DNA from 2 places in the Clostridium sp. 7_2_43FAA genome. Region 2 is predicted to be linked to the other one. Evidence: a T-box and tRNA genes for the amino acid it is inferred to sense, from the RefSeq annotation. Region 2 holds a T-box; the other holds one or more tRNA genes.
The links. A T-box is a leader RNA that pairs with one kind of tRNA and senses whether it is charged. The one in region 2 lies ahead of gltX (glutamate--tRNA ligase), so its partner is inferred to be a tRNA-Glu.

Region 1: it encodes a tRNA-Glu, which carries the amino acid that the T-box ahead of gltX (glutamate--tRNA ligase) is inferred to sense. The anticodon was not compared.

Annotation. Positions count from the first base shown of each region.
Region 1 covers NZ_JH815220.1:92,437-104,835, reverse strand. Annotated here, with positions in the region: gene CSBG_RS00555 (hypothetical protein) at 1-351, shown strand, start outside; gene CSBG_RS00550 (DUF1858 domain-containing protein) at 485-679, shown strand; gene CSBG_RS00545 (acyl-ACP thioesterase domain-containing protein) at 802-1,551, shown strand; gene CSBG_RS00540 (NAD(P)/FAD-dependent oxidoreductase) at 1,600-2,844, opposite strand; gene CSBG_RS00535 (hypothetical protein) at 3,159-3,740, shown strand; tRNA gene CSBG_RS00530 (tRNA-Glu) at 3,878-3,952, shown strand; tRNA gene CSBG_RS00525 (tRNA-Val) at 3,957-4,032, shown strand; tRNA gene CSBG_RS00520 (tRNA-Asp) at 4,041-4,117, shown strand; tRNA gene CSBG_RS00515 (tRNA-Thr) at 4,146-4,220, shown strand; gene CSBG_RS00510 (ATP-binding protein) at 4,438-5,412, opposite strand; gene CSBG_RS00505 (DnaD domain protein) at 5,405-6,409, opposite strand; gene CSBG_RS00500 (peptidoglycan DD-metalloendopeptidase family protein) at 6,574-7,662, shown strand; gene CSBG_RS00495 (S8 family serine peptidase) at 7,710-8,903, opposite strand; gene CSBG_RS00490 (DMT family transporter) at 8,996-9,427, opposite strand; gene CSBG_RS00485 (dUTP diphosphatase) at 9,517-9,966, opposite strand; gene CSBG_RS00480 (hypothetical protein) at 10,126-10,668, opposite strand; gene CSBG_RS00475 (UDP-N-acetylglucosamine 1-carboxyvinyltransferase) at 10,999-12,258, shown strand; gene CSBG_RS00470 (MBL fold metallo-hydrolase) at 12,281-12,399, shown strand, end outside.
Region 2 covers NZ_JH815222.1:423,364-435,762, reverse strand. Annotated here, with positions in the region: gene gltX (glutamate--tRNA ligase) at 1-1,292, opposite strand, end outside; T-box leader at 1,354-1,590, opposite strand; gene CSBG_RS03610 (permease) at 1,674-2,207, opposite strand; gene CSBG_RS03605 (hypothetical protein) at 2,204-2,689, opposite strand; gene CSBG_RS03600 (glycoside hydrolase family 3 N-terminal domain-containing protein) at 2,973-4,169, shown strand; gene CSBG_RS03595 (hypothetical protein) at 4,337-5,017, opposite strand; gene CSBG_RS03590 (DUF4173 domain-containing protein) at 5,163-7,016, opposite strand; gene CSBG_RS03585 (helix-turn-helix transcriptional regulator) at 7,033-7,239, opposite strand; gene CSBG_RS03580 (DUF2975 domain-containing protein) at 7,254-7,748, opposite strand; gene CSBG_RS03575 (pentapeptide repeat-containing protein) at 8,208-9,395, opposite strand; gene CSBG_RS03570 (PLP-dependent aminotransferase family protein) at 9,475-10,869, opposite strand; gene alr (alanine racemase) at 11,002-12,159, shown strand; gene CSBG_RS03560 (MBL fold metallo-hydrolase) at 12,176-12,399, opposite strand, start outside.

The sequences.
Region 1 (12,399 bases), on a different contig from region 2:
ATATTAATTCCTTTAATAATTGCAATAATTGTTATTGTGACACCATTAACATCTTTATTTACTTCAATGCTAATAGTAAGGGATTTAACTATTACTGAAGCAATAGGGGAAACATTTATGCTATTTAAAAAGGGATATTTCTGGTCAACTATAGGGAAATTGGCAGCTATATCTGGAATAACAATAGGTATTGGATTAGTTTTAGCTATCATTCAAGTAATACCTTTAGTTGGGATAGTAATAGCTATAATAGGACAATATTCAATTCAAGCATATACAATATCTTATTTAAATATACTATCATTAGATAGAAGTAATATTGTAGAAAATTTTATAGATCCTATAATGTAAATTGAGAAAGGTTTATTTAACTAGATTATATTTAGTTAAATAGGCCTTTTATTTTATATGTATAAATGACCTTATACATAATAATATAAATAAAACTAATACTATAAAAAGAAAACATAGTAGAGGTGAGTATATGATAAATAAAGATATGACCGTATTAGAGGCTATACAAGAAAATCCTCAAGTTGAACAAATATTATTAAGCTTTGGGATAGGATGTGGAATTTTTAGTAGTAATAGTAGAATTACAATAGAAGATATGTGCATAAAAAAGGGAATAGATATAGAGAGATTAATCAATGAATTGAATTATAATAGATTCTATTAAAATGAAGTTATAAGAATCTTTAAGTATAGTTTTTTCAAAATTATATAAAAAGTGCTATAATTATAATAGTACATCAACTCTGTAGAGATACAAGGTTTTGATGTTTGGATTAGGAGGATATTATGGGGAAAAGTTATAGTAAGGAATATGAATTGCATTATTATGATGTAGATAGCAATTTAAGATGTACAATGTCAACTATAATAAATATTTTATCTGATATAGGTACAAAGCAATCAGAAGAGCTTGGTTCAGGTATGGAAAGTTTACTAGAAAATAATATGACATGGGTATTTTATAACTATCATGTAAAAGTATTTAGACATCCAATGTATGGAGAAAAATTATCAGTGAAAACTGAAGCAGTAGGGTTTAAGAAATTTTATGCTTTGAGGAATTATGAAATTAAAGATAGTAGTGGAAATATAGTTGTATCTGCTAATGCTATATTTTTATTAGTTAACTTAGAAAAAAGAAGAATGATGAGAATACCACAGGAACAATATAATGTTTATGGTGTGGATGGCGATATGAAAGAGGAATTTAAGCTTCCTAGATTAGAAAAGATTGATGAACATAAGTATCAAAGAAACTTCAAGATAAGATATACAGATATAGATTTTAATAAGCATGTAAATAATACTAAATACATTGATTGGGCTGTTGAGACATTACCAGAAGATATTGTAAATAATTATGTATTAAGTGAAGTTAAGGTAACATTTGAGAAGGAATGTAAATATGGCGAAGAAGTTAAGGTATTTACAGATGTTAGAGTAGAAGAGGGAGATGAAATAGTTACTATTCACAAAATAGAAACTGTTGATGGAAAAGAATTAACGAGATTAATTGGTCGTTGGAATAAGTGCTAGATTATAAAAGGAGTAATAAGCTGATTGTTTATTACTCCTTTTTTTATATTAAGAATTAGCTATATTTTTTGAAACAAAATTTCCTGAACTCCAAGCCCAATGGAGATTAAAGCCACCACAGTCGCCATCTACATCTAGTATTTCTCCACAAAAATATAAATTTTTAACTAGCTTAGATTCAAGTGTTTTTGGATCAACCTCTTTAGTGTTTATTCCTCCAATAGTAACTTGTGCTTGATTGAATCCATTAGTATCAATACATTTAAATTTCCAATTCTTTAATAAGTTAATAAGTCTTTTTTTCTCATCCCACTGTAAGTCATAGCAAGGCTTATGTAAATTTTCTATCTTAGCTTCCTTTAATAACGTTGGAATTAATTTTTTATTTACTATTCCAATTAAAGAATTTATAACAGGTCTATGAGAAAACATTGCAAAATGACTTTCCATAAAATCTTCTATTTCAGATAATGATTGATTAGGCATCATATCTACAATAATTTCAATGTTTTTTTTCTTTAATAAAGCTTTAGATGCATGACCTGAAATTTGAAGAATTGGAGGGCCTGATATTCCGTAATCAGTAAAGAGAATTTCTCCAAATTCTTTTCTTATGGGTTCACCATCAACTAATAATGTTGCATACCCATCAAATTTTACTCCTGTTATGGATTTTAAATAAGGGTAACTCAACTTTAATTGAACTATTCCAGGAATGGTTTCAATTATTGAATGCCCAAATGATTTTGCTAAGTTATAAGCAGAACCATCAGATCCTGTTTTCACTGCTGATTTTCCTCCACAAGCTAAAATTAATTTGTTACATGTGAATAACTTATTTTCTTCGTTACTTGTGGATAACTTAAAAACATTTTTCTTGTGGATATCTTTTACTTTACAATCTGTGTATAAAGGAATACTTCGATCTTCTAAAGCTAATTTTAATATATCTACAACTGAAGATGCTTGAAGTGATTTAGGATACATTTTACCATTTTTTAATTCTACAATTGGAAGTCCTAATGATAAAAAGAAATTTTCAGTGTCATTTACACTAAAACTTGATAAAACATTTGTAAAAAAGCCAGGATTTTCGCTATGGTAGGAAAGGAAAGGAAATGAAATTGTTCTATTAGAGATGTTACAACGACCATTTCCTGTAGTTAATATTTTTTTTCCTATCCTATCAGTACCTTCGACTATGGCAACATCCAATCCAAAATCTTTAGCAGTAATAGCTGCTGATAAGCCAGAAGCACCACCACCAACTATAATTAAATCATGATGAATCATAATAAATCTCCTTAATAAATTAATAATTTTAATTTTATCATATTATAAATTTTTTGGTTAATATAATAATATTCTATATATGTAAAATTTTTTAGTAGCTCTTAAGTTTAGATATAAATTCTATTATATAAACCAGTAAATATGAGTTAATACACATTATAATATAAGTTCTTTAAAACTGTAATATTAAAAAAATATATATAATATAAATTTATAAATATGGAATAATAAAATAAGTAAAGAGATAAATAAATAAGGAATAAATGAAATACGGTTAGCTTAAATTACATGAGATATAGTAATGAGGTGAAATTATGATAGTTAAAGTAATTAATGAAGATAATGAAGATTATAATAAAGAATTTAAGTTAAGAAGAATGAACTATGATCAATGTGTAGTAAATTATCCTAACTCTAAGGGAATTAATATATTTTTAAATAAGGATTTGAGATTCATTCCAGAATCAGACGTAGATGAATTTTTAATAAATAATAAGGACTTTCTAAAAATAAAATTAAATAGGGGAATATCTGTACAATTTTATAAAATATTATTTGATAGTTTTAAGAATCAATTTAAAGAGTGTGTAGAGGAAATAAACTTATTAAAGGATAAGTACTCAGTAAATAAGAGAGGAATATGGGAAAAGGAGATAATCTGTATAATAAATAATAAGATTCCTATAAGGATAATTGCTAGTGGACAAAATTTTAGGAAAAGTAATTATAATATAAATATAGAAGAAATAAAGAAAGAAGAATTTTTAGAATTTTGTAATTTTGAAATGAATAAAATAAAAAAAGAAATAAAAGAAAATCAATCCCATTTATTAAGATATGAAAAGGTTATAAATGTAGTAAAGTTCGATAATGACGGTACTAAATTATTGACTTAAATGCGCGTATAAATAAAGTAATTTAAAAATAAAAAAAAAAGTTGTTAAAAAGTGTTGACACTATATTAAAATTTATGTATTATAGTTAATGTGCTCGCCGACAGAACAGCTCGGTTGAGAAAAGCAAAAAGAAACATGGCTCCTTGGTCAAGCGGTCAAGACACCACCCTTTCACGGTGGTAACAGGGGTTCGATTCCCCTAGGAGTCACCATTATGGAAGCATAGCTCAGCTGGGAGAGCATCTGCCTTACAAGCAGAGGGTCACAGGTTCGATCCCTGTTGTTTCCACCATAAAATTTGGCTCAGTAGCTCAGTTGGTTAGAGTGCCGGCCTGTCACGCCGGAGGTCGAGGGTTCGAGCCCCTTCTGAGTCGCCACTTTAAAGTGCGATAAAAATTAACATGCGCTGGCATGGCTCAACGGTAGAGCAGCTGACTTGTAATCAGCAGGTTGTAGGTTCGATTCCTATTGCCAGCTCCAGAAGACTTTAGAATTATCTAGAGTCTTTTTTGTTTTTTGTAAGGGTATAACGTTTCGTGAGCCTCTTTTAGACCATTGATTTTACTTGCTTAAGGATGTTTTTAAGATTAAATAGAAGTTTTATTTATTATTTATATATGCTCAAAAAGGGAAGTTCGAATTCGAACTTCCCTTTTTATAGGCTAATATCAAAATTTATTTTGATACATCTCTCTTTTTATTTTTTCTTTAAATTTAATTGAATCCTTATATCTTCAGAATAAAACTTATATAACTTAAAATTCCCTAGGAGTCTAGAAGAAATTCTTTCAGAATAATTCTTACTTATATCAGGTAAAGATAAGTTTGTAGAAATTAGCATCTTTTTCTTTCTTAATAGTTTCTTATTGAGAAAATTAAAGAATTCTGTTGCAGAGAATTCAGTAAGTTGTTCTGCGCCTAAATCATCTATTATTAATAGATCACAGTTTATTAAAAGATCTTCTAAATTATAATTATTTTCAAATCTTATTTCTCTTAAATTTTTAATAAGTTCATCTATACTTCTATAAACAACTAAATAACCTTTATCAAGGAGCTCTTTTGCCACACAGCAACTTAGGAAAGTCTTTCCGGTTCCTGAATCACCATAAAATAATATGTTGTCGTCACTTTTAGAGAAGTTTGGTATAAAATCTCTATTTACATACTCAAGAATATTTTCAATATTTTTTCTAGGTGTGTATTTATCATCGCTTATTTTATAATTAGCAAATAAAGATAAATCAAAATTATTAAAGTTATTAATTCTTAATGAATCTTGCAAATCAGAGTCCTTATAGTAAAGGTTAACTAATTTATTCTTATAGCAAATGCATTTTGTACTACCGATATATCCTTGATCTTTGCATTTAGGGCATCTATGATGAAGTGTTAAATATTCTTGATCATATCCGTTAGCCACTAGAGCCTCATATTTTTTAAATCTAAGATCAACTATTTCTTCTTTTAGATTTTTGAGCTCTAATTCATTTAAACCCTTTAAAATTGACATAGCTAAATTAAGGGATTTTTTCTGAATTAAATTATCTAATTCTAATATGTCTGGATGTTTTTGCTTTATTTCTTTACGTCTTTTTTCTAAGTTTTTTTCCTCTTCAAGTCGTATATTTTCATATATTAATGTTAGTTCTTTTTCATATCCTTTAATCATCATTATCCCATCCTAATAATTTCTTTTCTAAATCGTCATAATCATAGTCACGGCCTTTAAAGTTATTGAATCTTAATTTAGGCTTTTCATATGAATTTGACTTTTGATTGTTAAAATTCTTTTTAGAAGATGAATTTTTATAAGAAACTTCTTTTTCTTCAATTTCTTTTAATGTTCTTAAGTTATCTTTATTCCAACTGGATAATATTCCATCTATATACTTAAAATCAGCCCTGTTTAACCTTTGGAAGCAAATATCGCATGCTTTCTTTATTATTTCTAATGAAAAGTTATAATTTGTAGTCCATTTTTCTAACATATCTTCTTGAGGTTTCATTATATCAGTATTTCTAATTCCTAAGAATTTTAAGATTTCTCTATAGGTACCCCATTTATCCTCTGTTTTTCTTATATAATTTTGAGCATCATCAATTGTTTTTATGCTCATCTCATGCCAAGCCAAGGCAACCTTTTCTATATATCTATGATTTGTTTTTCCCTTAGAAGCACAGTACTCTATAAGTAGTAGTATAAGCTCTGAAGAAAAATTAAAGTCCCTTTTCCAGCTTATATAAGTTGTGAACTCGCTAGGGGATAGTGGTCTGCCTAATAATTTTTCTATATCTTTTAGCATACCATTGTTAGATTCATCTGAAAGCTCAGCTAATATATTAATTTCGTTCTTATTAACAGTGTTTTCAGATGAAAGATCTATAAATTCTATATCAAAGTTTCCCATTTTGTCTATTGGAACTAGTTTAATTACTCCTTCTTCATTCCAGTAGTTAAGGGCATTTATTATATCAGACTCTAATAAATTCAATGATGTAGCTAAAATTGATGCATTAACACCAATTTCGCCTGTAAAATTATATTTAAGCATAAGAAGATATACTTTAATAAATTCCCCTCTAGCTTTAGGCATATATTTTTCAATAAATGCATTGCTGACAGGAGTAAATTTTAAAGGCTTTGATTTAAGCATAAAAGTGCTCATATTTACATCCACCTTTCTAAGATTAATTGTATAATAAGTTAATTATAGCAAAGTGCTGAAGTAGGCTCAACTAAACTACGGAATATATAAAAAGAATATTATTTCTAAATATGGGAAAACTAATAGATGTGTTGCTTAACATTATTAATCTGAAAGGAGATTTTATGGATATCAAAGGAGACACGAGAATAATAACTAGATATGTTGTATTACTGGTATTTAGTATTATTCTAGTTATAAATATTAATTCTATTAAAGTTAGTGCAAATACAAATGAGGCATTAAATAATATTGACTTAAATAGTTCAAGATATTCTCTATCTGATAACGTATTTGAAAATTTATTTGTTGCATTAACAGGTAAGATAGATGGGTATGAAGTTAAATTAGACAATAAAGTAATAGGATATACTTCAATGGAAGATAATATAGCTAGCATAAAAGATTTAGTTCTGAAGAAAGTTATAGATGAAATGAATATCAATGAGGATTCAATATTATCATTTGAAATAGGTGGTAATATAGACTTACAAGAAAGTAGATTTGATGTAGGTTTATTACAGACAAATGATGAGCTAGCTAATTATATATATAAATTATCACACGAAGCGTCGAGTAAGATTAAGCTAAATGTGAAATATACTAGCGAGGAAAATATAAAGATTCAGCCTAATACAATAATAATACCAAGTGATTCAATGTACTTAGGAGAAAGTAAGGTTGAATATGGAGAGATTGGATTAAAGAAACAAGTTAAAGAAGTCACTTATGAAAATAACAAACTAATAAAAACTAAAGTTGTTAGTGAAGAAGTAATAAAGGAACAAGTTAGTAAAAAGATATATAGAGGAACAAAAAATCCCTATGACTATGGAGTTGCTTTTTTAAGTAGTCCAACTAGGGGGGGATACATGACCTCTGGATATGGAGAGAGATGGAACTCTTTTCATAAGGGAATAGATATTGCAGGTAATACAGGGGATGATGCATTAGTTGCAATGGATGGAGAGGTTATTTATGCACAATACAATGATGGCGGTTATGGAAATTTAATAATAGTTAAGCATGAAGATAATATGGTTACATATTATGGTCATTTAAGTGACTTTTATGTTAAGGTAGGAGATAAGGTTAAAAAGGGAGATATAATAGGGGCGATTGGAAGTACTGGATTTAGTACTGGACCTCATTTACATTTTGAACTTAGAGTAGATAATGAACCGGTAGATCCTACTAATTATATTGTACAATAGTTTAATATAAAAAATTATAAAATGAAAGGTGCTTAAATTAGTACCTTTCATTTTAATATAGAGTTTATATTTATTTTTCCGTCACCTTGGCAATTCTTTGGCATATCAAGTGGTTCACATGAGACTTTTAAAAGTGAAGTTACATCTTTTGGAGTTAAATTTTCATTGTTTTCATAAATTAAAGCACAAACACCAGTTACATAAGCGGCAGCTAAGGAAGTACCACTAAATGTTTTATATGAGCTATCAAGTTTTGATGGATAAAGCTTAGTACCATCTTTTTCAGAAATGTAATTAGTGTTAGAGTTTAAAGAAACTATATCAACACATGCTGCACATAAATTAGGTTTTAAATCTTTCTTTAATGATCCTATAGATGAATAAGTATAAGGCTTTACCTTGGACGTAGAGTCATATCCTGAAACTGTTATACAGTTAGGACATAAAGCAATTCCTGTAATCGACCCATCTAAATTTTTATTGCTACCACTTGGAACTATACAAGTTATGTTTTTACTATTTACTAACGAAACCATTATATCAAAACATTTTTGCAGAAATACATTATAATGTAGAAGCTCAAATGGCAAACATAACAGTTTAATATTATGTTTTTCAGACTCTTCGAAAATCATTTCCATAGAGTGAAGTATATCAGATATATAACCCTTACCACTCTTATCAAATGCTTTATAGCAATATATATTACATCCAGGAGCGACTCCGCGATACATACCATTTGATTTTTCACCATTTCCTGCAATTATTCCAGCGGTACAAGTACCGTGGCCATTATCATCATATGGATATTTTAGTCCATTTATCAAGTCAACAAACATAGATATCCTATTATATGGAGTAACTAAATCAGGATGAGGATAAACTCCAGTATCTATGATTGCAACACCTATACCATGACCAGTACTTTTAGTTTTGCTAGATAGTCTTACTTTATTTGCAGTACTAACGCTCATGCCACATAAAAATAAATATTCATCAAAGCAAATATATTCAACTTCAGGATATTCTAATAATCTTTGAATACCTCTAGTATTTAGTCTAGCGGATATTATATTGCAATGCTTTATATTGCTAATAACTTCCCCTTTATAAGATATAATCTTCTTTATAAGGTTATCCTGAAATCTTTTATATTTAATAAGTATCCTATAATTATTATAGGGCTTTGCTAACATACAACTCTTTAAATTTGTATCTAACTTTTTATTAGAAGAAAACATACTATGCTCCTAAAATTGATTACAATATATAGTATATTAAAAGTATCAATTTTGTTAATGTTATAATTTATTATATAAAAAAAGGAGAAGTATTAACCTCTCCATTTAAATATAACTATTCCTAATATCATTATAGCTATTCCAATAAACTCTTTAAGATGGAATGATATTTTTTCGGCTCCAAATAAGCCAAATGCATCTACAACTCCAGCAGAAGCTAACTGTGCAACTAGTATTACAGCAATTCCTAATGTTGCTCCCATTGCACCAATACTTCTCATAACAGTAAAAATAATTATTACACCAAGGACACCACCGAGTAAATAGAGTTTATTTACTTCCTTCACTGCTTTAAAGCTTCCTTTTCCAAAGAACATTACAATAATTAATGTTAAAGCTAATGCAGTGGCTTGAACTATGACGTTTGTTTCCCAGGTTCCAACCTTCTCTTCTAATTTAGTATTGAATACGCCTTGCAGTGTCATAGATATTCCTGATATTATTGCATATATAATTGCTAGCATATTAAATCACCTCAGGAGTAGTATTCCACTTAAAGAAGAGAAATATGAAAAAAACTCCCTATTAATTATAGAAAGTTTTTAATTATATATTAAATAAATGATTCTTTAATTTTAGATTCTGAATAACCTAAAGTAATTCCTAAGCTAATAAAATCTTCAACAAGTGTTATATAATGATCTTCAGAAGGTGATATTATTAAATCATTTAAATCTATAAATAGATTTAAGAATTGATCGCTTAAACAATAATCATTTGGTTTAATAAGGATTTCTTCGATATGATCGTAATGTCTATCTAAACCAAGATTAATTATATGAGAAAAGCAATCTAAATATCTTTCAAATAATATTGACTTATCCATTGGTTCATCTTCTGATATCCAATATTTATAACATTTAGTTTCATCAGCTAGATAGCTTAATTTTGTATGTAATTCTAGATGTTTTCTAGCCCAGATTTTATAGTCGCTTAAGTTATTATCAATAATGATTTTTTTATTTTTTTCTTTTTGCGATTCAAAAAAAGATATAATATTCATAAATATCCTCCTGCTTTTAAGGATTTACTATAATATATTTTACAAAAATATTTTATAAATGAAAAGTGTGGTAAACGAATACAAAAAAATAAATTTTTTATATATTAAGAAAATAAAAAAAGTGCTTAGAATAATTAAGCACTTTCTGATATTTAATATTTATAAATAAAGATTCTTTTTTAAAGGATAACTCTTTATTAATGTTTCTCTTTTGTTAGTAGAGAATTTCCATAACTCTATTCTATCAACTTTAAGAGTTTCACAATTAGATTTAAAGTTAACTTCACCATCAAATTTTTTCATATCCTTTGGTAGGTAATTAAGATTAGCTAAAGATATATGCATTGATGGTTCGCTATTACAATTCTGTGTATTAAATCCATGTAGTTTTAATGTATCACTCATTAATCTTGTAAGTCTCTTTATATACCCTACATCTTCTATCTTCATATTTAAAGTTTTGTTTGTTTCTGAAACTGAAACTTCAGTAGATAGCTGAACCTTAAAATTTTTATAAGGTTTAACTATTTTATCTACAACAACATCCAATTTATCTATATTAGGATTTTCTATTATCTCTAATGGAATATAAGGAGTTGGAGAATTCCTATTAGCTCTAAATTTTTTAGATAGATTTCTTTGTATAGGATTTAAGTTTTTATAAGATTCTTCATCAAATAATGCCACTAAATAATATTTCATAGCTTTAGCCTCTCATATCAAATTAGTCTATATTTTCATTTTATTTTATGTATTTTAAATGAATACAAACTTTGTTATAAATTATAACATATTAAAATAAATTAAAAAAGATAATATAAAGAAAAGTTGAAATATTATAAAGGTTAGTGAAAATGCTAATTGGAATAAAAAACTCTATTTCCTAAAATTATTTTTATGTTATAATGAGTATTGTAAGTTTTTTAAGAATGTAAATTAATAATGTAATTTAAGTAAATAAGTTTAATAATGGATAATAATTGAAATAATAGGAAAGATTAATATATATAAATTATGATAAGGGTGAAATGGATGGAAAAATTAGTTATAAATGGAGGCAAAGTCTTAAAAGGATCAGTGGATATAAATGGTGCTAAAAATTCAGCTGTAGCCATACTACCAGCAGCTATAATGGCTAGTGAAGGAAAGTGCATAATTGATAATGTACCTGATATAGAAGATGTACATTGTTTGGAAAGAATATTAACTAGTCTTGGTTGCTCAGTAAATAAGTTAGATAATAACACTTTAGAAATAGATGCTACTGATGTTAGAAGTGTAGAAGCATGCACTGATGATGTAAGAAGAATGAGAGCATCATATTACTTTATTGGAGCATTACTATCAAGGTTTAAGAAGGCTAGAGTAGAACTTCCTGGGGGATGCCCTATAGGAGTTAGACCAATAGACCAACATATAAAAGGATTTGAGGCATTAGGAGCAAAGGTTACTATAGAGCATGGTGCAGTAATTGTTGAGGCTGAGAACCTTCATGGAGCAAACATATTTTTTGATGTTGTTACAGTTGGAGCAACTATAAACGTTATGATAGCAGCGACTTTAGCAGAAGGAACAACTGTGCTTGAAAATGTTGCAAAGGAACCACATGTAGTAGATGTTGCAAATTTCTTAAACTCTATGGGAGCAGATATAAAGGGTGCTGGAACGGATGTAATTAGAGTAAAAGGTGTCGAAAAATTATCAGGATGTAATTATAGCGTTATACCAGATCAAATTGAAGCTGGTACATTTATGATAGCAGCAGCAGCAACTAAGGGTGATGTAACTATAAAGAATGTTATACCAAAGCACTTAGAATCAATTGCAGCAAAGCTTATAGAAATGGGAGCTATAGTTGAAGAAGGCGATGATAGCGTTAGAGTATACGTTGAAGGAGACCTAAAAGGAGTTAATGTAAAGACTGCTCCATATCCAGGATTTCCAACAGATGTTCAGCAGCCAATGTCAGCTCTATTAAGCATAGTGCCTGGTAAAAGTTTAATATCTGAAAGCATTTGGGAAAGTAGACATAAGCATATAGATGAATTAAAGAAAATGGGTGCAACTATAAAAGTAGAAGAAAGAACAGCAATAATAGAAGGATGTAAAAATCTAGTGGGAGCTAAGGTTATAGCTACTGATTTAAGAGCTGGAGCAGCCATGGTAATAGCAGGATTAGTTGCAGAGGGCGTAACTGAAATATTAGAAATAGAACATATAGATAGAGGATATCCGCATATTGAAAATAAGTTTACTGCATTAGGTGCAGATATAATGAGAGTAGAGGAATAATATCTGCATGGGGGATGGTAAAATGAAGTTTTGCTCATTATATAGTGGGAGCAGTGGCAATAGTATATTTGTTGCTTCAGAACATGCAAAGATATTAATAGATGCGGGTTTACCAGGGAAAAAAATAGATGATGCGTTAAA
Region 2 (12,399 bases):
TTTCCTCTTACTTCATCCCACTTAGCAAAGTCTTTTCTTGGCTTTGGACCTTCTTTGTCTATATTGAAGATTTCTTTTGACATCTTTTCATTAGATTTTACTAAATCGTACATTTCCTTATCGAACTCTTTAGCCCAAGCTGTATAGTAATCATAAACTACATCTGCTTTCATTTTGCAAATAACTTCTTTACTTACATCATTTAATTTAACTATATCAAATAATGCTCCTGATTTACTCATCTTATCTAAAGCAACTTCAAATTCATGATAATCTAAGCTAGGATTTTCTGATCTCCAATCTTCAAATGTAGAGTTTATTATGTTTAATAAGTACTCTATTACTGATACCATTGGATATCCAACTTCTTTGTAATATGAAACTGCGGCTTCAGCATCTTTTCTCTTTGATAATTTTCTCTTTGAACCATTATCATTTTTCATTATTGTTGGTATATGAGCATAATTTGGTCTTTCAAAACCTAATGTATCAAATAATTGTACGTGTATAGGTAATGATGAAAGCCATTCTTCACCTCTTATAACATGAGTAGTTCTCATTAATGCATCATCTATAGCATGTGCGAAATGATAAGTTGGAAGTCCATCTCCCTTTATTATAACTATATCTTGATTATTTTCTGGGAAACTTATATCCCCTTTTATTAAATCATGGAATTCTACTCTATTTTCTACATTTCCTGGTGACTTAAATCTAACTATGTAGCTTTCACCATTATTTATTTTTTCCATTGCTTCTTCAGGAGTTAAATTTCTATCCTTAGCAAATTCACCATAATATCCTGGTGTTATTTTAGCTGCAGTTTGCTTTTCTCTAAGCTCTGCTAATTCTTCTGTTGTATCAAATGCTGGATATGCTAATCCTTTTTTGATTAAATCTTTTGCAAAAGCTCTATAAATGTCAGCTCTTTCGCTTTGTCTATATGGACCATATTCACCTTTAGATGTTTTATCTCCAGTCATTCCTTCGTTAAAGTCCATTCCAAAATTGTGCATTGTTTGAATTGTATCTTCTATAGCACCCTCAACTTCTCTTTTTTGGTCAGTATCTTCTATTCTTAAGAAGAAAACACCTTCACTTTGGCTTGCTAATCTTTCATTTATTAAAGCTGCAAAAACCCCTCCAATATGTTGGAAGCCTGTTGGTGATGGTGCATATCTTGTAACGACTGCACCTTCTTTTAAATTTCTTTTTGGATACATTGCAACATAATCTTCTGGTGTTTTATCAACATTTGGAAATATTAATTCTGCTAATTTTTCAAAACTCATATTCATCTTCCTTCCGTAGTTTAAAATTTTATATAAATAAAAAAGCCCTTCATCCTATAAATATTAGGACGAAAGACAAAATTCCGCGTTACCACCTAAATTGATTAATTAGTTAAAATTAATCCACTCATTCTCTTTAAGGGAAGAATCCCATAAACCTACTGGCAATTTTTTTAATATGCTGTTTCAGTTTATAGCTCCGGAGCTTCCTTCAATAGCATCAATTTTTAAGCTTCCACCCCTGCTTAAATCTCTGTAAAATGACTATCTATCTACTTTTCTCTTTCATAGCTTATTATTTATAGTTTATCATAAACATTATAACTATACATTTATCATTTGTAAATAATTTTATACTATTCATTTCATAACATTATTTTTTCAATCTAAATTATCACTATAAAGTCTATCCAACTCATTTTTGGGCATTAATACTTGAACTAAATACCCCATTATTATTACTCCAGGTATATCAATCAAAAGTCTTGCTAAAGTAAATTTATATCCTAGTGAAGAAAACTCAAACATTAATGTAGATATTTTAGTTACACACCAAGCATTCATAAATATTATTATATTGCTAAATTTAACTCCTTTTTTTAGAAGAACTTTTGTAAATGGAAAAGCTGCATACATTGGCCCTGCTGCTATTGATCCTATCAACATAGCAAGAGAAATTCCTTTTATACCTGAATCGTCTCCCATGTATTTCATCATAGTTTCTCTTGGAATCCAAACATCCATAAGACCAAGCATTATCATTATTGGAGGTACTACTTCAGTCATTTGTTTAAAACTTGATAAAGCTATGCCAAATGACTTTATCCCTAACTCTTTATTAAAGACTGTTACTATTACCGTTACTATAAGTAATATAATAAAAAAAGAATATCTTTTAACTAAAGCTTTTATCATATAATTGTCACCACCATTCCAACAAAAAATGCTACTATTATTGAAAAAACAAAAGCTAATATATTCCTATAAATTGCTGCCCTTTTTCCTATATGCTTAGCTTCTAAAGGAATTGTAATTATCCCGATTAAAGTAAGAGTTGATATGAGAGCTGCAACTTGGGCTATACCTGCTCCATTTTTAAGTAACATATCTCCTGTAGAAAATGCAACAAATGTAGGCATCATTGCAATACTTCCTAAGACTGCAGACAAAAGTACTCCAAATATACCACTATTACCTCCAATTATATTAGATATCGTCTCTGGCTTTAATATTGCAAGGGTTAAACCAACTATTAAGATTATGCCTAAAAATTGAGGCAATATATTTTCTATTGACTTCCATCCTTTTAACAATGCCTTCTTAGTTTTTTCCTTATCTTTTCTATATGATATTAAAAATAATATAGCTGCTGCTAAATAAAGTATTAAACTACTCATTTTATTTCACTTCTAAAAATTTATTATCAATATTATTATATAAGTTAAATTTAATTAGGTGAAAACATGATTTTCAATTAAAACTTAAAATATAAACTCTATATAAAATCAATAAAAATTACCCAATTGTGTATATATACATATAATATAGTTATAATTAATAATATATAAATTGCTAAAAAGTATCTTTAATTAAGAATTATCCTAAGTTATATATTTAAGATAAATTTAAAATCTATATTGCAATTTTGTATAAAAACTTTAAAAGTATTGGAGACATAATATGAAAAAATCAATTTTAGTTATTTCTATCATTTTGTTATTTATAGCTTCTTTTATTGTAAGTTATAAATATTTTAATTCTAAAAAAACAAATGAAAACACAAACGGAGAAGAAATCTTTGATTCAATTATAGATAACGGCTCAGATAATAATTCAAATAATAATCAAAATCAGTTCCCTAATGAAGATATCAACTTAAAAAAGGCAAAAGAATTATTGTCTACTATGACATTAGAGGAAAAAATTGGACAAATGTTTTTTATTAGGTGTATGAAAGATAGTGCACTTGAAGATTTACAAAACTATAAGGTTGGAGGATTTATTTTATTTGATAATAATATAAAGGATGAAACTAAAGAATCTTTAACTCAAACATTATCAAATTATCAAAGCAACTCAAAAATAAAACTTCTAATCGGAATAGATGAAGAAGGTGGAATCGTTAATAGGTTAAGTTGGTATCCTGAATTTAGGGCTGTTCCTTTTTATTCACCTCAAGAATTATATAATGAAGGTGGATACCCATTAATAGCCAGCGATACTAAAGAAAAAGCTGAACTATTAAAAAGCATAGGAATTAATATGAATTTAGCACCCGTATGCGATGTATCAGTAAATCCAAATGATTTTATTTATCCTAGAACTTTTGGCATGAATGCTTTAGAAACATCTAAGTATATTGAAACAGTAGTAAATACTATGAATGAAAATAAAATAGGATCTGCATTAAAACACTTTCCTGGTTATGGAAACAATGTAGATACTCATACTGGAATATCTGTCGATGAAAGGAGTTATGAAAGCTTTCAAAATTCTGATTTTCTACCTTTTAAGGCTGGAATTGATGCAGGAGCTAGTAGTATATTAGTATCTCATAATATCGTAAAGTCAATGGATGCAAATCTTCCTGCATCACTTTCTCCGAGTGTTCATAAAATCATTAGAAATGATTTAAAATTTGATGGAGTAATTATGACTGATGATTTACAAATGAGTGCTATAAAAGAATATATTGGTGATTCTACATCTGCAGTATTAGCCATAATTGCTGGTAATGACTTAATAATAGCCTCTGATTTTGATGTGCAAATACCATCTGTGCTAGAATCTATAAGAGCTGGAGAAATTCAAGAAGAACGTATAAATGAGTCTGTATTAAGAATTCTTAAGTTAAAATTTGATTTAGGGATAATTTAATAGGATAACTTTATAATTTTTAAACTTATAGTCTGACATATCACTATAAGTAATAAACAAAAAAATTGAGCATATATAAGTTTGATTTTATCCCTCCCTGAGAGTAACACAAACTTATATATGCCCAATTAAAAATGAAGAAAATAACTTCGTAAATAATTTACACTTTATTCCTCGCTACTATCATCTTTAAAAGCTTCTTTATCTTTATAATTATTATTAACTTCTTTATTAACTTTTCCTACTTCATATAAAATTCTATTTTCTATTCCTTTTATTCCTTTAGTTAATTTAGTATATTGCTTATTAACAAATGAATTTTCATTTCCACTAAGTTCTAAGTATCCTTTTTCTACTTCCATAGCTGCTTTAGTTTTACCAAAATCATTTGCATTTCTTAATTTATGCCTAGCTGATATTAATTTCTTCAAACTCTCTTCAACTATTACTCCATCACTATTTTCATTAAATTTTATTCTGTTTTTAGTATTAATACTTTCATCCTTTTTATTTTTTTCTTCTAACTTATTCTGTTTTTCTAAAGCTTCTTTTTCTTTTTCTATCAGTCTCATTTGTTGTATTTCAGATTCTACTTCAGCAATTTTTTTATTTATCTCTTCAAGCTTCATTCTCTTTTCTTTAGGATCCATTTCAGTTTCTTGAAGTTCTATTTTTTGTTCTTTAAAATCCTCTTTTAATCGCTGCAAGTTTTTTATTATTTGATTTGAACTTTTTTCTACAGCTACACTTTTTCTCTCTTCAACTTTTTCTTTCTTTTGATTTTGTGAAGCTTCTTTAAGCCTATTATATATTGGATTATCCCAATTATTTATTCTTTGAATCTGCATAAAATCCCCCCTTAACTTATTTAGATTATCGTTTCTTTTAGGCGGTCCTTTATCATTTTCTATTGTTTATATCTTCTGAATAAATTCCTAATAAATTTTATTCAAGCTTAAATCTTATTACATTAATTTTAAAATAATTAGTTTTTTATTTAAAAATCCTATTATTAAAGTAGTTATATTCATACCAGTGTTTAGTAATAGCCCTTTTATTATACCAATCGTAATAATACTTGCTTTCTATTAAACCTTTATCATAGCCTTCTTTTACTGCATCCTGAGCATCTAAGGATAATCTAGTCAAATATCTATCATCTATTTCATGTTTCGTATTAATTATATTTATATTTTGCCTTACTATATAATTATCTATATTAATATAATTCAAACATAAATATATAGTTAATCCCACAATTGCTGTTGGCTTAAACAAATACTTTCCTCTCCATATAAATGCAAGTAATATAATTAAAGAAATACATAAGAAAACTGTAAATGCTTGAACTAAAATTCTTAATCTAGTATATCCAAATTCCTCTATATATAAGTTCATCTTATATATAGCAGAAGCCCCCATATTTATAGTTAGTACTGTTATTATGCTATATAAAGAATTCAAAACATTTTTTACTCTTCTATTATTTGCTGATGTTTTAAAATTCATTATTGTTATCATTGATAAATTTACTATTACTAATGCAACTAGTTGGAAGAAACCATCTCTAGCATAGTCAGCAAAATTAAATCCAGCTGGTAAAGCCTTATTTAAATATAAATATGAAATTTGTATTTTAGTAAATACTAAATAAAGTATAGTTATTGAAATTAATATAGTAATTATTGTTGTTGAATTAAAATCTTTTTTTATTGAATTATTTTGTACATCTCTTACCTCTGTACAATTTAAACTATAGAATAACCCAAATACTAAAAACATTATTATTATTGCTATAATGGCTTTTAATATAAAGTCATAAATATTTTCTATATTAAGATATCTCCATATATTTGCTAAATAATAACTAAATATCTCATCTGCACCTGCAAGTAAGATACCGAGTATTATAATTAAAGGTATTGATATAAGTAATCCAATTAATATTGATTTAATATGATTATTTTCTTTTTTAATATTCCCTTTTTTTAATGTTTCTCTTAATACTGAAGGGATTTTAGTTGAATTGCTTAGCGATTGTCCTATAATTATTTCTAAAAATGATGTTCCAAAACCTATTAACTTGAATTCAATATTTTTAAATGTTAATAATAAAAATCCTGAAAACAGCGAAATTGGTATAACCAATAAATTTAACACTCTGAAGAATTCATTTGTAAAAATACCATAAGTAAATGATAAAATTATACTAGATGCTACAAAGAAATACCCAAGAAAACTTTTATTTTTTACTCCTACAATTAACATAAAAATTATCGTCATTAAAATTGTTAAAACAGCAACTGAAATACCTAAATATCCAAAAATAAACTTTGAGAATAATATTCCAACACCTAAAGAGAAGGCTATAAGAATTAATGCTTTATTAGTATCCATTTTTTGTTTTTCAATATCTATTTTAGAATTTCTTATTTTATATTTACTATTCATATTTATAAATTCTTTTAATGAGTCAACTGCTAAAGATTCATAATTATTTATTCTACATTGATCTAAAACATTTATAATAAGATCATTTTCCACTTTATTAATGTTATTTGCCCATCTACATTCTTCAAATACTAAACTTTCATCTATTAATTTTACTTCTGAATTAGTAGCGTCAATAAACATTAAACTAACATTATAGTCTTCTATATGAATCTTCTTGTTATAATTAATAATTGGAGAATCTTCAAATTCTATTCTTCCTTCTTTCCATCTCTCAATGCACTCTTCTGGTGTTTCTTCATTTTTCATTCCTATTATAGGGAATCGATTTTTTGATCGTTTTAATAAAAGGATTTTTTCTCCTTTCACTAAAACTAAAGCTACAGTATTGACCATATTTTCTACACCTCCATTATTCACTTATATATTCCAATATATCCCCTGGTTGACAATTAAGTTCTCTACAAATAGCTTCTAAAGTAGAAAATCTAATTGCTTTTGCTTTATTATTTTTTAATATAGAAAGGTTAGCATTAGTTATACCCACTCTTTCTGCTAACTCATTTAATGAAATTTTTCTTTTTGCCATCATAACATCTAAATTTACGATTATTCCCATACTATTCTCCTTCATCATATAGTTAAATCATTTTCTTCTTTGAACGTAACTGCCTTATCAAAAACCTTTGCTAATATAAATATAAAAGCTGATGCAAATAAAAATATAAATACTTCCATATCTGTATGAATCCCCATATTATCTACATATATAAATTTAAACTCTTTAAAATTTGAATTTATAAATAAATTAATAAAATAACATAAAGCTATTACTAATGATGATGATGATATTTTCTTGAAAGCAATTGCATTTGATCTGACAAATGGATCTCCAATTATTAATGTATTTATTATTCCTTTAAGCTGAAATACTATATAAAATAAACTGCTAATACCAATAACTAATAATACTATAACTATCCCTTTATTTATGACAATATCTTGTATTCCTCTTTTATAAAATGTAATATAGAATACTCCACCAGTAAGAGCTATTCCAAAAACTATTGTAATATTAAGTATAATAGATAGTACCTTAGATAAATTCTTTTCGTCTTTTAAATTCATAATAATCTCTCCTTTTCTAATAAATATATTAACATTCAATAAATCGTTTATCAAGTTTTTTTTATCGAAAAACAATATATTCTTATTTTATGTTATTATTTAACTTTATATATTCTTAAATTGATTTTACATAATATTTTATAGGAATTGTCATTAAATTATGTATAGAAAAAGTACTCACTCTATAGGAAAAAACTATATTAAATAAAAAAAATAATTCATAAAGATTAATGTGTAATTTTATAGATAAGGTAGCTTAAGATGTTACAAAATTAATACTTAGAGAATTAGATAATAATTTAAATTGTTAATTTAAAACTAAAAGAGGTGTTAAAAACACCTCTTGTTATTCGAATATTTTAATTAGTCTTAATTATGTAGGTACTTTAAATTTATTTCTAGTAACTACTTAGCTTTTATATTTTATAATATTCCTTATATTTATAACTATATTTATATTTATCTTACTATCTTTTTTACTAATGCTCCAGTTCCTATTCCCATCATTAAGACTCCTAATAACATTTCTATATTACTTAGCATATAAGAAATCGGAGCTGGTTGAGCCTCATTAAGTCCTACTGCTGCAAACATACCTACACTTAAATTTAAGCTTTCGTTATAATCCCTTAAAAATTCTCTAAATGTATGACCATTTTCTAAAAATGAATATCTAACAATTTGTTCATCTACTTTTATTCCAAAAATCAAATATAAAATCGAAAATACAAATATTACAAAAAGTGAAAAATATGCTGCATATAATGGTCTTTCTCCATATCCACAAGTTACTAATCCTAAAAATGACATTATTCTTGGGATAGGTTTTAAAACCTTTCTTTGTGTTTTTCTACACAAAAAATAATACTCACCAAAATTATTAACTAAGTTATTTTCCTTAAATTTATCTGCTATATTTTCATATACTGTATATATACCTTCATATTCATCTCTATTTTTCTTTCTTAATTTTATTTTATCTATAAATGTTTTTTCATCTAACTTACTTTTATATTTATCCCTAAATTCTAAGTCTTCTATATATGAATTTACTATTTTAGCACCAGATAAATCAGTATCTATTATTATTATTTTCTTTAAATCACAATTAAATATAATTCCACTTGTCATATCATTTAATTCAAAATTAGTATTTCTTAAATTGCACTTATTAAAAATGATATGTCCTATATCACAATTTAAGAATTTTGCATATACATTACATTCATTAAATTCACACGAAAAATTATCTTCCTTATTTAGATTAGGTGTCGTATCACTTTCTTGCTTAATAAAAATACATTCATCAAAAACTGCACCCCCACCTATGAAGTCGCAATTTATAAAATAGCATCCTATAAACTTACATCCCTTAAATTTTATATTGGAAAATTTGCAATTTATAAATTTCGTACAAATTATATCTGTATAACTTATCTCCTGAAATTCATCTTCACTTTTAGGATGCCCTCCACCTAAAATACTACCATTAAACTCTTTAAAACTATACTTTTCATTTGGAATATAATTACTAGATATATTTTTATCTTTCTTAATTTGATTAAATAATCTCTCATTATTTTTAGTTCTATTTTCGAATTGTATTTTAGCTTTATATACTTCTTCTTTAAAATTAATATAAGACATAATACATGCTCCTTACAAATGAGTATTTTATCCGCTTATATTATTATGTCTATATATTATTTTATTAATCACTTATTTATTATAGTTCCCAGGCTTCTTTTAATAATATTACTGCTTCTTCTATTTCTTTATTAGTTAAACTAGCATACCCTAAAAAAACTACACTTGCATTAATTTTCATATTTGAATATGAATTAGATAAACCTAATATCTTTATTTCTTTCTTATCTGCTTTTTTAATTAATTGCTCTTCTGTCATTCCATTATTAACCTTTAATAATAAATGTAAACCTGAGTTAGTACCTATTATTTCACTTCCTTTAAGATGTTTTTTTATTAATGACACTAAAAGCTCTCTTTTTTTCTTATATATATTTCTCATTTTGTTTAAATGTCTTTCAAAATACCCATCTTCCATAAATCTAAATAAAGATTGTTGATCTATCCTTGAAACTGTGCAAGTAAGAAAACTAAAATTCTTTCTATATATTTTAATTAATTCATTAGGTAAAACCATATATCCTATTCTAATTGAAGGTGCAAAGCATTTAGAAAAAGTTCCTAAATATATGACCTTCTCCATAGTATCTAAACTTTGAAGTGCAGGTATTGGTTTACCTTCAAATCTAAACTCACTATCATAATCATCTTCAATTATATATCTATTACTTTTTTCATTTGCCCAAGATAAAAGTTGCATTCTTCTACTTATTGGCATTATAGCTCCTGTAGGAAATTGATGAGATGGTGTTATATGAATTATATCTACATTGCTATTATTAAGATTTTCTATACTTATACCCTGACCATCTATATTTATAGGGTTAGCTTCTATTTTATGTGTCTTTAATATTTTTCTTATTTTATAATAACCTGGTTCTTCCATACCATAACTCTTATCACTACCTAAAATATTTATTAATATTTGAACTAAATACTCTGTTCCTGCTCCAATAACTATATTATCAGCAGTTGAATTAACTCCCCTAGAAAACCTTAAATAATTAGAAATAGCTTCCCTTAAATTTCTATCTCCTTGAGAATGTCCTATTTGTAATAAATTTTTATTTTCCTGATTTATTATATCTTTATTTATTTTTCTCCATGTTGCATAAGGAAAGCTTTCTAAATCCACTCTGCTTGAAAAAAACTCATATTTATACTTTTTTTTAACTACTTTTTTATTATCATCTTTATCATTAATTTGGCTAATATTTATTACTCCTTGCAGCTCCGATACATAATATCCTCTTTTAGGTTTTGATATTATATATCCTTCTGTAATAAGTTGTTCATATGCTGATTCTATTGTATTTTGGCTAATTTCTAAATGCTTAGAAAGCTTTCTCTTTGATGGTAGCTTGCTATTTGATTCTAACCTACCACTTTGAATTTCCTTTTTTATAAAATCATATAATTGTATATATAAAGGAACTCTACTGTTTTGATCTAAATTAATATTAATAAATTCCATATTATCTCCTTTTATATTTATAAAACTGACCTTACTAAATTAATCTAAACTGACACTTATCAAAGAATCAGTTTATGTATATAATAGTATCAGTGGTATTACTAATAAGTCAATGATAGCGAGGATTTAGATATGAATTTATTACATCCAATTTGGGCAGAAATTAATTTAAATAATTTAATATATAACATAGATCAAATAAAGAAAAAATCTGGTAATAGTGAAATAATTGGAGTCGTAAAAGCAAATGCATATGGGCATGGTGCAGTAGAAATATCAAAAGTTTTACTTAATCACGGCATTAATAGGCTTGCAGTTGCTAATATAGTTGAAGCAATTGAGCTTAGGGAAAATGAAATTAAAGCTCCTATAATGCTCCTTGGAATTAGTGAAGATTATGCAATAGATGCACTACTTGAATATGATGTTGAACCAACAATATCAACTTATGAATTTGCTATGAATCTTAATAATAAAGCAAACGCTTTAAATAAAACTGTTAATATTCATATAGCTATGGATTCTGGAATGGGTAGAATTGGTTTTAGAAAAAATGATAAAGGTTTAGAAGATATAATAAACATTTCTAAATTAAGTAATCTCAAAATTGAAAGTATTTTTTCTCATTTTTCTACTGCTGATTCTAAAGACAAAAGTTATTCTTTGAGACAACTTGAAATCTATAATACTTTCTTGGATAAACTTCAAGAAGCTGGGGTTTATATAAATAAAAAGAATTTATCTAATAGTGCTGCTATAATTGATTTACCAGAAAGCCATTATGATTATGTAAGACCTGGAATAATTCAATATGGTTATTATCCTTCAGATGAAGTTGATAAAAATCATTTTGATATAAAGCATGTTTTAACATGGAAAACTAAAATCATTCATATAAAAGAAGTTGAAGAAAATGAATATATAGGTTATGGCCAAACTTTTAAAACTAGTAGAAAAACTGTAGTTGCAACTTTACCAGTTGGTTATGCAGATGGTTATTCTAGAGGGCTTTCTAATAAAGGAAAAGTCATTATAAACGGTCAACTAGCCCCTATTATAGGTAATGTTTGTATGGATCAATTTATGGTTGATATTACTGATATAGAAAATGTTCACCTTGGAAATGAAGTTATATTACTAGGCTCTGATGGAAATGTTAAATTTGATGCAGATGATATTGCTAAATTAACAAATACAATAAGTTATGAAGTGCTTTGTCTTATTGGTAGAAGAGCTCCAAGAATATATATAAAAGATTACAAAACTATAGGAATTAGATATTTAATGTAAAAGGGACTATTTAAACTCAGTCCCTTTCCTCTTTATATACATTTATTTTAATACCATTACTAGTAACATGAATTTCTCCATCTCCTGTAATTAGCACATTACTTTTTATATTCTTTAATGATTCTTTAAGCTTTTTACTCGGCTTATGCTCAACATTATCAGTTGTTATTATAGAAGTATTAGGCTTAACTTTAGCTAAAAAATCAGCCATAAAATCATTATTTCTACCATGATGAGGAA